DNA from 2 places in the Streptomyces sp. NBC_00503 genome. Region 1 is predicted to be linked to the other one. Evidence: riboswitches for the same ligand, from Rfam matches in the RefSeq annotation. Region 1 holds a riboswitch; the other holds the start of a gene.
What was found. A riboswitch is a leader RNA that binds a small molecule or an ion and turns the genes downstream of it on or off. The one in region 1 is predicted to bind cyclic di-AMP.

Region 2: it holds a riboswitch for cyclic di-AMP, as region 1 does, so the genes downstream of both, OG490_RS27745 (M23 family metallopeptidase) here and OG490_RS31140 (LysM peptidoglycan-binding domain-containing M23 family metallopeptidase) in region 1, are expected to answer to the same signal.

The regions. Positions count from the first base shown of each region.
Region 1 is NZ_CP107855.1:6,837,990-6,843,173, reverse strand. It holds gene OG490_RS31150 (MBL fold metallo-hydrolase) at 1-278, opposite strand, end outside; gene OG490_RS31145 (SGNH/GDSL hydrolase family protein) at 429-1,214, opposite strand; gene OG490_RS31140 (LysM peptidoglycan-binding domain-containing M23 family metallopeptidase) at 1,419-2,444, opposite strand; cyclic di-AMP (ydaO/yuaA leader) riboswitch at 2,447-2,657, opposite strand; gene OG490_RS31135 (tyrosine-protein phosphatase) at 2,972-3,778, shown strand; gene OG490_RS31130 (aspartate aminotransferase family protein) at 3,826-5,184, opposite strand, start outside.
Region 2 is NZ_CP107855.1:6,010,726-6,015,909, reverse strand. It holds gene OG490_RS27750 (GntR family transcriptional regulator) at 1-296, opposite strand, end outside; gene OG490_RS27745 (M23 family metallopeptidase) at 474-1,265, opposite strand; cyclic di-AMP (ydaO/yuaA leader) riboswitch at 1,278-1,437, opposite strand; gene OG490_RS27740 (M16 family metallopeptidase) at 1,644-3,011, opposite strand; gene OG490_RS27735 (M16 family metallopeptidase) at 3,044-4,399, opposite strand; gene OG490_RS27730 (DNA gyrase/topoisomerase IV subunit A) at 4,633-5,184, shown strand, end outside.

The DNA of each region.
Region 1 (5,184 bases):
ACCGGCGGCTTCGCCAGCTCGGCGAGGGTCGTCGGGTAGACCGGGATGGGCGCGCCGGGGTTGCGCCGGAGCCGCTGCTCCTTGTGGAAGTAGATCTTGGCGAACTCCGCCATCGAGCCGGACGGCCTGGTCCGGGCACCGACGGGATTCTGGAACACGCCGTCGGCGAAGTTCGGCGAGCTCCGGATCCGGTCCAGCCGGGCACCGGAGGGGTCGGCTCCGAAGGCTTCGGGCCGCAGGGCGCGCAGCCGTGGACGCAAGGGACGGGAGCCGGTCAAGGCGCCTCCTGGGAGGGGTGGGGACAAGACGTTCTCATGGCTTACCACCATCCCAACGCACGGCACTGCCGAAGGATTCCATTTCGCGCCCCCGAACGCGCCCCGGCCCCAGCCCCCGTCCCCGCCCCGCCCGCGCACTGGCGCCCGTACCTACAGCGGCAGCAGGTCGGGCCGCTTCGGCTCCACGTGGTCCCCGGAGGACTCCCCGCGCAGCCGCCGCCCGATCCACGGCACCAGGTACTCGCGCGCCCACTGGATGTTGTCGCGGGTCACGTCCACCGAGCCGCGCGGCCGCATCGGCGGCCACGGCTGGTCCGGGTCGGCCGGGGTGTCCAGGCCGAGGACCTGGGCGGCGCGCAGGGCGACCCGCGTGTGCCCCTCGGGCGAGAGGTGCAGCCGGTCCTCGTCCCAGGCCCGCCGGTCCTGTACGGACTTCAGCGACCAGAGGTCGAGCACGGGGCACTCGTACCGGTCGGCGATGGAACGCACGTGCGCGCTGTACGTCGCGATCTTGCCCCGCATGTGCTTGAGGACCGGCACGTCCCGCGTGTCGAAACCGGTGGTGATCATGACCTGGCCGACCGATCCGGCGAGGTCGGCGACCGCCGTCTCGAACCGCTGCGCCACGTCGTCCGGGTCGCTGCCGGGCCGGATGATGTCGTTGCCGCCCGCGCAGAAGGTCACCAGGTCGGGGGCGAGCTCCTTGGCCCGGGGGACCTGCTCGTCCACGATCTGGTCCAGGAGCCGGCCCCGGACGGCCAGGTTCGCGTACCGGAAGTCGTGCTCTTCGCGCTGATCGGCCAGGAGTACGGCCAGCCGGTCCGCCCAGCCGAGAAACGTTTCCCCGGGTCCCGGGTCCCCAACGCCTTCGGTGAAGCTGTCCCCGATCGCCGCGTACGAGCCGATGGTCTTGAGTGTCGTCGTCGTCGCTGCCACGGGACCACATCCTTCACCCCGGCGCCCGACCTACGCGACCGTAGCCAAGGTTTGACGGACCGTGATCTTTACCACCCGCCGCACGAGGAATAGCCGGTGGAACGGCAAATGGACGGAGAACGGGACGGAAGAACGCGCGTGGGGCCGGGACCCCCCTCGGGTCCCGGCCCCACGCGTGTTCCCACCGGATGCGGCCAGGTGCCGTCAGATGCTGACGCCCTTGGACCGCAGGTAGGCCAGCGGGTCGATGTCCGAGCCGTACGAGGGGCCCGTGCGGATCTCGAAGTGGAGGTGCGGGCCGGTCACGTTGCCGGTGGCACCGGAGAGACCGATGTGCTGCCCGGCGGTGACGCTCTGGCCGACCGAGACGGACAGCTGGGAGAGGTGGCCGTACTGGCTGTACTTGCCGTCCGCGTGGCGGATGACCACCTCGTTGCCGTACGCGCCGCCCCAGCCGGCCGAGACGACCGTCCCGGCGCCGACGGCCTTGACGGTGGTGCCGGTGCTCGCGATGAAGTCCACACCCGTGTGGTAGCCGCTGGACCACATGGAACCGGCGAGCTTGTACGGGGTGGAGATGCCGCCGCCGACCGGGGCGACGAACCCGGCGGAGGCCGGGGCGGCCTGCTGCTGGGCGGGGGCCGCCTTGGGGGCGGGCGCGGCCGGGGCTTCGACCGCCGACCCCTCGGAGGCGCCCTCGTCCGAACCGGCCGCGTCCGAGGAGGACCCGCCCTCGGAGGAGTCGTCCTGCGCGGCGTCCGAGGAGTCGTCCGACGAGGTGTCAGCCGAGGCCTGGGAGGCCCCTTCGGCCGGCGCCGGCTCGGAAGCCCGGGCCGCGCCCGCGGCGCCGAGGGTCAGCTTGAGGCCCGGGTGGATCAGCGACGGGTTGGAGCCCACGGCCTCGCGGTTGTCCGCGTAGAGCCGCTCCCAGCCACCGGTGAGGTGCTGCCGCTCGGCGATCTTGGAGAGGTAGTCCCCCGGCACGACCGTGTAGACGGTGGAGGCGGCCTGCGCCGCGGCCGGAGCGGCCTGGAGCGTGGCCGGAACCTGGGCGACCCGCGCCGCCTGGACCGGCGCGGCGGCGGTCGCCGCGGCCGGGGCGCCGGCCGCGTGGGCGCCGGCGGCCCCGAGCAGCGGGAGCGCGAGGGCCGCGCCACCGGTGCCCGCAACGGCGAAACCGCGGGATATGGAGCGGGACTTCGGGCGGCGGTGCTTACCCGTTGCGGTCATGGCGAATTCCTCTCCGACGCCTGCGAGGTGAGCTGTCGGGTTCGGACGGGAGATGTCCGGCCATATCAGTGCCGGTGAACGGCGCATGTATGACTTCACCCCGAGCTGTCCCGTTGTAAAGATCCGATACGGAAAGATCCGATGCGGATCGGGAGCAGCGGCTTACCTGGTTCCCCCGCTCCTGCCTCGCGCGTGAATAGTCGGGTGCGGTTGCCGGACGGCGGCAGGATTAGGCGGTCCGTCCGGATCGATCGCGAACGTAATCGAGTCCGGCCGCACAGAACAAGTCACGAATTACCTGAATGATTCTCAGGAATGGCGGCCCGCAGGAATTCCGGTCACCCTGCGTCCATTCCGAGCCTTCAACAGCCGCCCCGACAGGGCAATTCGGCATTGACGATCAGGCACTCACGGTCACCGTATGATCTGGCTCACGGGGAGGCGTCCGATCTCGCCTCTCGCTATGGCAAGTTGTTCCCAACCAGCGTAATTCGGACACCCTCGACGACCACACAGAGGAGGCCCCTGTGACCCAGCGGATACCCCAGACCTCACAGTCGGACCCGGAACTGACCGGCGTGCGCAACTTCCGTGACGTGGGCGGGCTGCCGACCACGGACGGGCGGAAGGTCAAGCCGGGACGACTGTTCCGAAGCGGACATCTCGCACATGCCACCGAAACCGGGGCGGAGTTCCTCGGCTCGCTCGGGCTGCACACCGTCTTCGACTTCCGCAACGGCGCCGACCACGCGCTGGAGGGCCCGGACGTCGAGCTGCCCGGCGTGCGCAACGTGAACATCCCGCTGTCGGACCCGGCCGACGGCCGGGAGTTCTGGAAGATGGTCCGCGACGGGGAACTCGGCCAGCTCCACGAGGTGCTGGGGGACGGCAAGGCCGCCGAGCGGATGACCCGCTCCTACCGCGGGATCATCAGGACCCGCACCGCCGAACACAGTCGGGTGCTGCACGCCCTCGCCGAGGACAGCGTCCCGGCCCTGATGCACTGCGCGGCCGGCAAGGACCGGGCCGGCCTGTCGATCGCCGTCACCCTGCTCGCGCTGGGCGTGGAGCGGGAGGCGATCGTCACCGACTACCTGGAGTCGAACGCCCCGCACAACCGCTACCGGGTCCGCCGCAGCAGTGACGCGGCCGAGGCCCGCACCCCCGAGGTGATGGAGCTGCTCGCCCCGCTCTTCGACGCCCGCGCCCAGTACCTGACCGCGGCCTTCGAGACCATCGACGAGGAGTGGGGCGGGGTGGAGCGCTACCTCGCCGAGGGTCTCGGACTCACGCCCGAGACCCTCGACAGGCTGCGCGACCAGCTGCTGGACTGACGCCCCGCGAGGCGGGCCGTCGCGCCGACCGGATCACCTGAACCGGATCACCGGTTCGCGACGGCCTGCTTCACCAGCGTCCGGCCGAAGTCCCACATCAGCGCGCCCCCGCCGTGCGCCTCGTCCATGACCTCGCGGAAGGCCCCGACGAACCGGTCCACGTCCGCCTCGTCCACGATCAGCGGCGGAATGAGCTTGATCACTTCCAGGTGGTCCCCGGACACCTGCGTGAGGATCCGGTGCTTCTGCAGCAGCGGCACCACGACCATCTGCGCGAACAGCCCCTTGCGGGCCGCCTGCAGCATGGTCCACCGGCTCCGCAGCCCCAGTGAGGACGGCCGGCCGAACTCGATGCCGATCATCAGGCCGCGCCCCCGTACCTCGTGGAGCAGTTCGTACTCGTCCACGAGCGCGGCGAGCCGGCCGCGCAGCAGGTCGCCCATGGCGCGGGCGTTGGCCACCACCCCCTCGTCCTCCATGACCGAGAGCACCGCGAGCCCGGCCGCCATCGCCTGCGCGTTGGAGCCGAAGCTCGCGGAGTGCACGAGCACCCGGTCCATGGAGGAGTAGACGCGTTTGAAGATCCAGTCCTTGCCCAGGGTGGCACCGACCGGTACGTAGCCTCCGCTGAGGGCCTTGGCCACGCACACCAGGTCCGGTTCCACTCCGGCCTCGTGCTGGTAGGCGTAGAACTCCCCGGTGCGTCCGAGGCCCGTCTGCACCTCGTCCGCGATCAGCAGGGCCTTGTGCCGGTGCAGCAGCTCCTGCGCGGCGAGCAGGAATCCGGGCGGGGCGGCGAGCACCCCCTTGCCCTGGATCGGCTCGACCACGAGGGCCGCCACGTCCCCCTTGCGCAGTTCCCGCTCCAGTGCGGCCAGGTCGCCCAGCGCGATCCCGGTGTCGGGCAGCAGCGGGCCGAATCCCTCCCGGAAGCCGCCCTCCCCGTTCACCGAGAGCGAGCCGGCCGTGAGCCCGTGGAAGGCGTGGTCGCAGTAGAGGATCCTGGGCCGCCCGGTGGCGTACCGGGCGAACTTCAGGGCGGTCTCCACCGCCTCGGTGCCGCTGTTGCCGAAGAACACCCGGTCCAGGTGCGGGCTGTAGGAGAGCAGCTTCTCCGCCAGCAGCCCGGGCAGCGGCTGGCAGTCGAAGCGGGTGAGGTCGGCGAGCTGGGCGTCCAGGACGTCGTGCAGGGCCTGTCTGACCACCGGGTGGTGGCGGCCCAGGCCCATCACCCCGAACCCGGCGAGCATGTCGAGGTAGTCGTTGCCCTCGGCGTCCCAGAAGTGGGCTCCCTCGGCCCGCTCGTAGACCTTGTCGAAGCCGATGGTGTGCAGCATCCGGGGCAGTTGGTGGTTGAGGTGACGGGCGTGCAGCTCGTACCTTTCCCCACCGCGCGCGGCCAGCAG
Region 2 (5,184 bases), 830 kb from region 1:
GCCTCGCCGCGGCGCCGGGCGGCCCGCGCGGCTGCGAGGGGCTCCAGCAGCAGCCGCAGCTCCAGGAGGTCGGCCGCCTCCTGCTCGGTCGGCTCGGCCACGCAGGCGCCCGCGTGCCGGCGGGTGGTCACGAACCCCTCGGACTCCAGCGTGCGCAGTGCCTCGCGCACCGGGACGCGCGAGACTCCGTACCGGCGGGCCAGCACCTCCTCGGTCAGCCGGCCACCGGGCTCGAACACCCCGGAGACGATGTCGTCGCGGATTGCTGTGCATACCGTGTGCGCGGGAATACGCAAGACCGGACCTCCGCCTTTTTCGTATGGCTGTGCGCCCTGCGACTCTATTGCAACACACGATAATTTCCGAGAGCGGCCGGAAATACGAAACATTCACACAACGCGAAGGCCCCGGCTCGGATAGAGCCGGGGCCTTCGGGAAGACGCGTGACGCGGCGGGGCGTCGTGCGGTCTGCGTCAGACGTTGACGCCGTGGGAGCGCAGGTACGCGACCGGGTCGATGTCCGTGCCGTACTCGGCGCCGGTACGGGCCTCGAAGTGCAGGTGCGGGCCGCTGGAGTTGCCGGTGGAGCCCGACAGGCCGATCTGCTGGCCCGCGGCCACCTGCTGGCCGACGGAGACGCTCAGCGAGGTCATGTGGCCGTACTGGGTGTAGGTGCCGTCGGCGTGCTTGATGACGACGTTGTTGCCGTACGCGCCGCCCCAGCCCGCCTCGACCACGGTGCCCAGGCCGACCGCGTGCACCTCGGTGCCGGAGGCGGCGTGGAAGTCGATGCCGGTGTGGCTGCCGGAGGACCACATGCCGCCGCCCGCGTGCCACTGGGTGCTGACGTAGGAGTCCGTGATCGGGGCCACGAAGGTGTTGAGGCGCTTGCGCTCCTCGTCGCGGGCGGCGCGCTCGGCGGCCTCGCGCTCGGCCTTGGCGCGGGCTTCGGCCTTCGCCTTGGCCTCGGCGGCCCGCTGCTTCGCGTCGGCCTCGGCCTGCGCCTTGGCGGCGGCGGCCTCGGCGGCCCGCTGCTGGGAGTGGGCCTGGGCCTGGATCTCGCCGGCGAGTTCGTCGGCCACCACGATGGTGTTGAGGCCGGTGTCCTCGACGGAGGGGGCCTTGTCCGCGGCGAACGCCGGGCCGGCCAGGGAGCCGACGACACCGGTGGTGACGACGGCGGCTATACCGGCGTAGCCGGCGGTCTTGCGGCTCAGACGGCTGGAACCACGGTGCTTGCCGGCGGCACGACTGCCAAAGGCCATGAAGGGGTTGATCCTTTCCTTCCCTCTCGCCTACCGGGTTAGCTGACGGGTTCGGAGCAGGAAGGTCTCCTACGGGCCACCTCTCACGAGGCGGTCCGATTCACCCCAGGGACACATGTGGGTCCCCGGCTCCCCAGGCTCGCGCCTGACGGGGACTCGGCGATCGCTGTCCGGTGCCGCGGGCGCGGCGGTTACAACTGACGGACAGCACGGCCGACGCTAGGCGGATCATCAGTCAATCGCCAAACAGACACGCCTTTTTGTTGCGTACGCCACACCGCATACAAGCAACCACACGACTAAATGGACAAAAGGGGCCCCTGCGGAAATACCGCCTGAGCCCCTCCGATGGCCGACGAACGGCCGCACCTCGTCCGGTCAGTTGGTGACCACGGTCACTTCGCCGATCCCCAGGGCCCGTACGGGCTCCTCGATCTGCGAGGCGTCGCCCACCAGCACCGTGACCAGGCGGTCCACCGGGAAGGCGTTGACGACCGCCGAAGTGGCCTCCACCGTCCCCGTCTCGGCGAGCCGCGCGTACAACTGCGCCTGGTAGTCGTCCGGCAGCTCCTGCTCGACCTGGTCGGCGAGGGTGCCCGCGACCGAGGCGGCCGTCTCGAACTTCAGCGGGGCCACGCCCACCAAGTTCTGCACCGCCACGTCCCGTTCGGCGTCGGTCAGGCCGCCCTCTGCGAGGGTGCGCAGCACCTTCCAGAGGTCGTCCAGGGCCGGGCCGGTGTTCGGGGTGTCCACCGAGCCGCTGATGGCGAGCATCGAGGCGCCCTTGCCGTCGGCGGTGGAACGCAGCACCTGGCCGAAGGCGCGCACGCCGTAGGTGTACCCCTTCTCCTCGCGCAGCACCTTGTCCAGGCGCGAAGTGAGGGTGCCGCCCAGGCAGTACGTGCCGAGCACCTGGGGCGCCCAGACCCGGTCGTGCCGGTCCGCTCCGATACGGCCGATCAGCAGCTGCGTCTGGACGGCTCCGGGCCGGTCCACGATGACCACGCGGCCGCGGTCGTCGGCGGTGATCGGCGCGACCGGGCGGGGCTCGGTGGTGTCACCGGTCCACGTGCCCAGGGTGTCGGCCAGGACGGCGTCCAGGTCGATGCCGGTCAGGTCGCCGACGATCACCGCGGTGGCGGTCGCGGGGCGTACGTGGGCCTCGTAGAAGGCACGTACGGCCGCGGAGTCGATCCGCGCGACCGTCTCCTCGGTGCCCTGGCGCGGGCGGGAGATCCGCAGGGACTGCGGGAACAGCTCCTTGGAGAGCTGCTTGGCGGCACGGCGCTGCGGGTTGGCCGACTCGTGCGGGATCTCGTCGAGCCGGTTGCGCACCAGGCGGTCGACCTCGGCGTCGCTGAAGGCCGGCGCGCGCAGCGCCTCGGCGACCAGCCCCAGCGCCTTGTGCAGGCGGGAGGCCGGAACCTCCAGGGAGACCCGCAGGCCCGGGTGGTCGGCGTGCGCGTCGAGGGTGGCTCCGCAGCGCTCCAGCTCGGCCGCGAACTCCTCGGCCGAATGCTTGTCGGTGCCCTCGGACAGGGCGCGGGCCATGATGGTGGCCACGCCGTCCAGGCCCTCGGGCTCCGCGTCGAGCGGGGCCGCGAGGTTGATCTCGACCGCGACGACCTGCTGGCCCGGCCGGTGGCAGCGCAGCAGGGTCAGGCCGTTGGCCAGGACCCCGCGGTCGGGGGCCGGGAAGGCCCACGGCTGCGGCTCGCCGGCCTGGGGGCGCGGGTGGAAGGTCATCGTGACGGCTGCGGTGTCGGCTGCGGTGTCGCTCACTGCTCCGCCCCTTCGTTCTCGTCGCTGTTCTCGTCGGCGTCCTCGGCGTCGTCCACCGCGATCGGCTCGTACACGAGCACCGCGCGGTTGTCCGGGCGCAGTCGGGCGGCGGCCACGGCCTGGACCTCCTCGGCGGTGATGTCGAGGACCCGCTGGACGGCGGTCAGCGCCAGCTGCGGGTCGCCGAACAGCACCGCGAAGCGGCACAGTTCGTCCGCGCGGCCGGACACCGTGCTCAGCCGGTCCAGCCATTCGCGCTCCAGCTGGGCCTGAGCGCGCTCCATCTCCTCGGCCGTCGGGCCCTCGGCGGCGAACCGCGCGAGCTCCTCGTCCACGGCCGCCTCGATGGCGGGCACCTCCACCCCGCTGGAGGTCTTGACGTCCAGCCAGCCGAGGGAGGGCGCGCCGGCCAGGCGCAGCATCCCGAAGCCGGCCGCGACGGCGGTCTGGTCGCGGCGGACCAGACGGTTGTGCAGCCGGGAGGAGTCCCCGCTGCCGAGGACGGTCAGCGCCACGTCGGCGGCGTCGCACTCGCGGGTGCCGTCGTGCGGGAGGCGGTAGGCGGCCATCAGCGCACGGGCCGGAACCTCTTCGACGATCTCCTCGCGCAGCTGCTCGCCCATGATGTCGGGGAGCGAGCCGTCGCGCGGCGGCTGCTTGCCGTCGTGGGCGGGGATGGTGCCGAAGTACTTCTCGACCCAGGCGAGCGTCTGCTCGGGGTCGATGTCGCCGACGACCGACAGCACCGCGTTGTTGGGCGCGTAGTACGTACGGAAGAAGGTGCGCGCGTCCTCCAGGGACGCGGCGTCCAGGTCGGCCATCGAGCCGATCGGCGTGTGGTGGTACGGGTGGCCCTCCGGGTAGGCCAGAGCGGTCAGCCGCTCGAAGGCCGTACCGTACGGGACGTTGTCGTAGCGCTGGCGGCGCTCGTTCTTGACGACATCGCGCTGGTTCTCCATGGACTCGTCGTCCAGGGCGGCCAGCAGCGAGCCCATCCGGTCCGCCTCCAGCCACAGCGCGAGCTCCAGCTGGTGGGTCGGCATCGTCTCGAAGTAGTTGGTGCGCTCGAAGCTGGTGGTGCCGTTGAGGGAGCCGCCGGCTCCCTGGACCAGTTCGAAGTGGTCGTTGCCGGACACGTTCTGCGAGCCCTGGAACATCAGGTGCTCGAAGAGGTGAGCAAGGCCGGTACGCCCCTTGACTTCGTGGCGCGAGCCGACGTCGTACCAGAGGCAGACCGCGGCGACCGGGGTCAGGTGGTCCTCGGACAGCACCACGCGCAGGCCGTTGGCCAGCCTGTGCTCGGTCGCTGTGAGGCCGCCGGAGCCGGCCTGGGCTGTGGCCGTGTGACCCATGGGCATGTGGTCCCTTCGATCGCGATGCAGAGATTCCTGTCAGACCTGCCACTGTATGCAAGCGTGTCGGCGACCGGAGAAGTTCCCGGCCCAGTCCTGGGTCGGAGTCGGCGTTGTCGGTGCCTCGGGCCACAATGGTCCGCGTCACCCCTGTCCGAAACCCGGCCAGGCCCACCCGCACACCCCGTGAGAGCTCAGCTCATCCCGATTCTTGGTTAAGGAGCCGCGCAGCGATGGCCCGCCGCAGCACGAAGACCCCGCCGCCGGAGGATTTCGAGGAGAAGATCCTCGACATCGACGTCGTCGACGAAATGCAGGGCTCCTTCCTCGAGTACGCGTACTCGGTGATCTACTCCCGAGCCCTGCCCGACGCACGCGACGGCATGAAGCCGGTGCACCGGCGCATCGTCTACCAGATGAACGAGATGGGCCTGCGCCCCGACCGCGGCTACGTCAAGTGCGCGCGCGTCGTCGGCGAGGTCATGGGCAAGCTCCACCCGCACGGAGACGCGTCGATCTACGACGCCCTCGTGCGCATGGCGCAGCCCTTCTCCATGCGTCTCCCGCTGGTCGACGGCCACGGCAACTTCGGCTCGCTCGGCAACGACGACCCGCCGGCCGCGATGCGGTACACCGAGTCCAAGATGGCCGACGCCGCCTCGCTGATGACGGACGGGATCGACGAGAACACCGTCGACTTCGCCGCGAACTACGACGGCCAGGAGCGCGAACCGGTCGTACTCCCGGCGGCGTACCCGAACCTGCTGGTCAACGGCGCGTCCGGG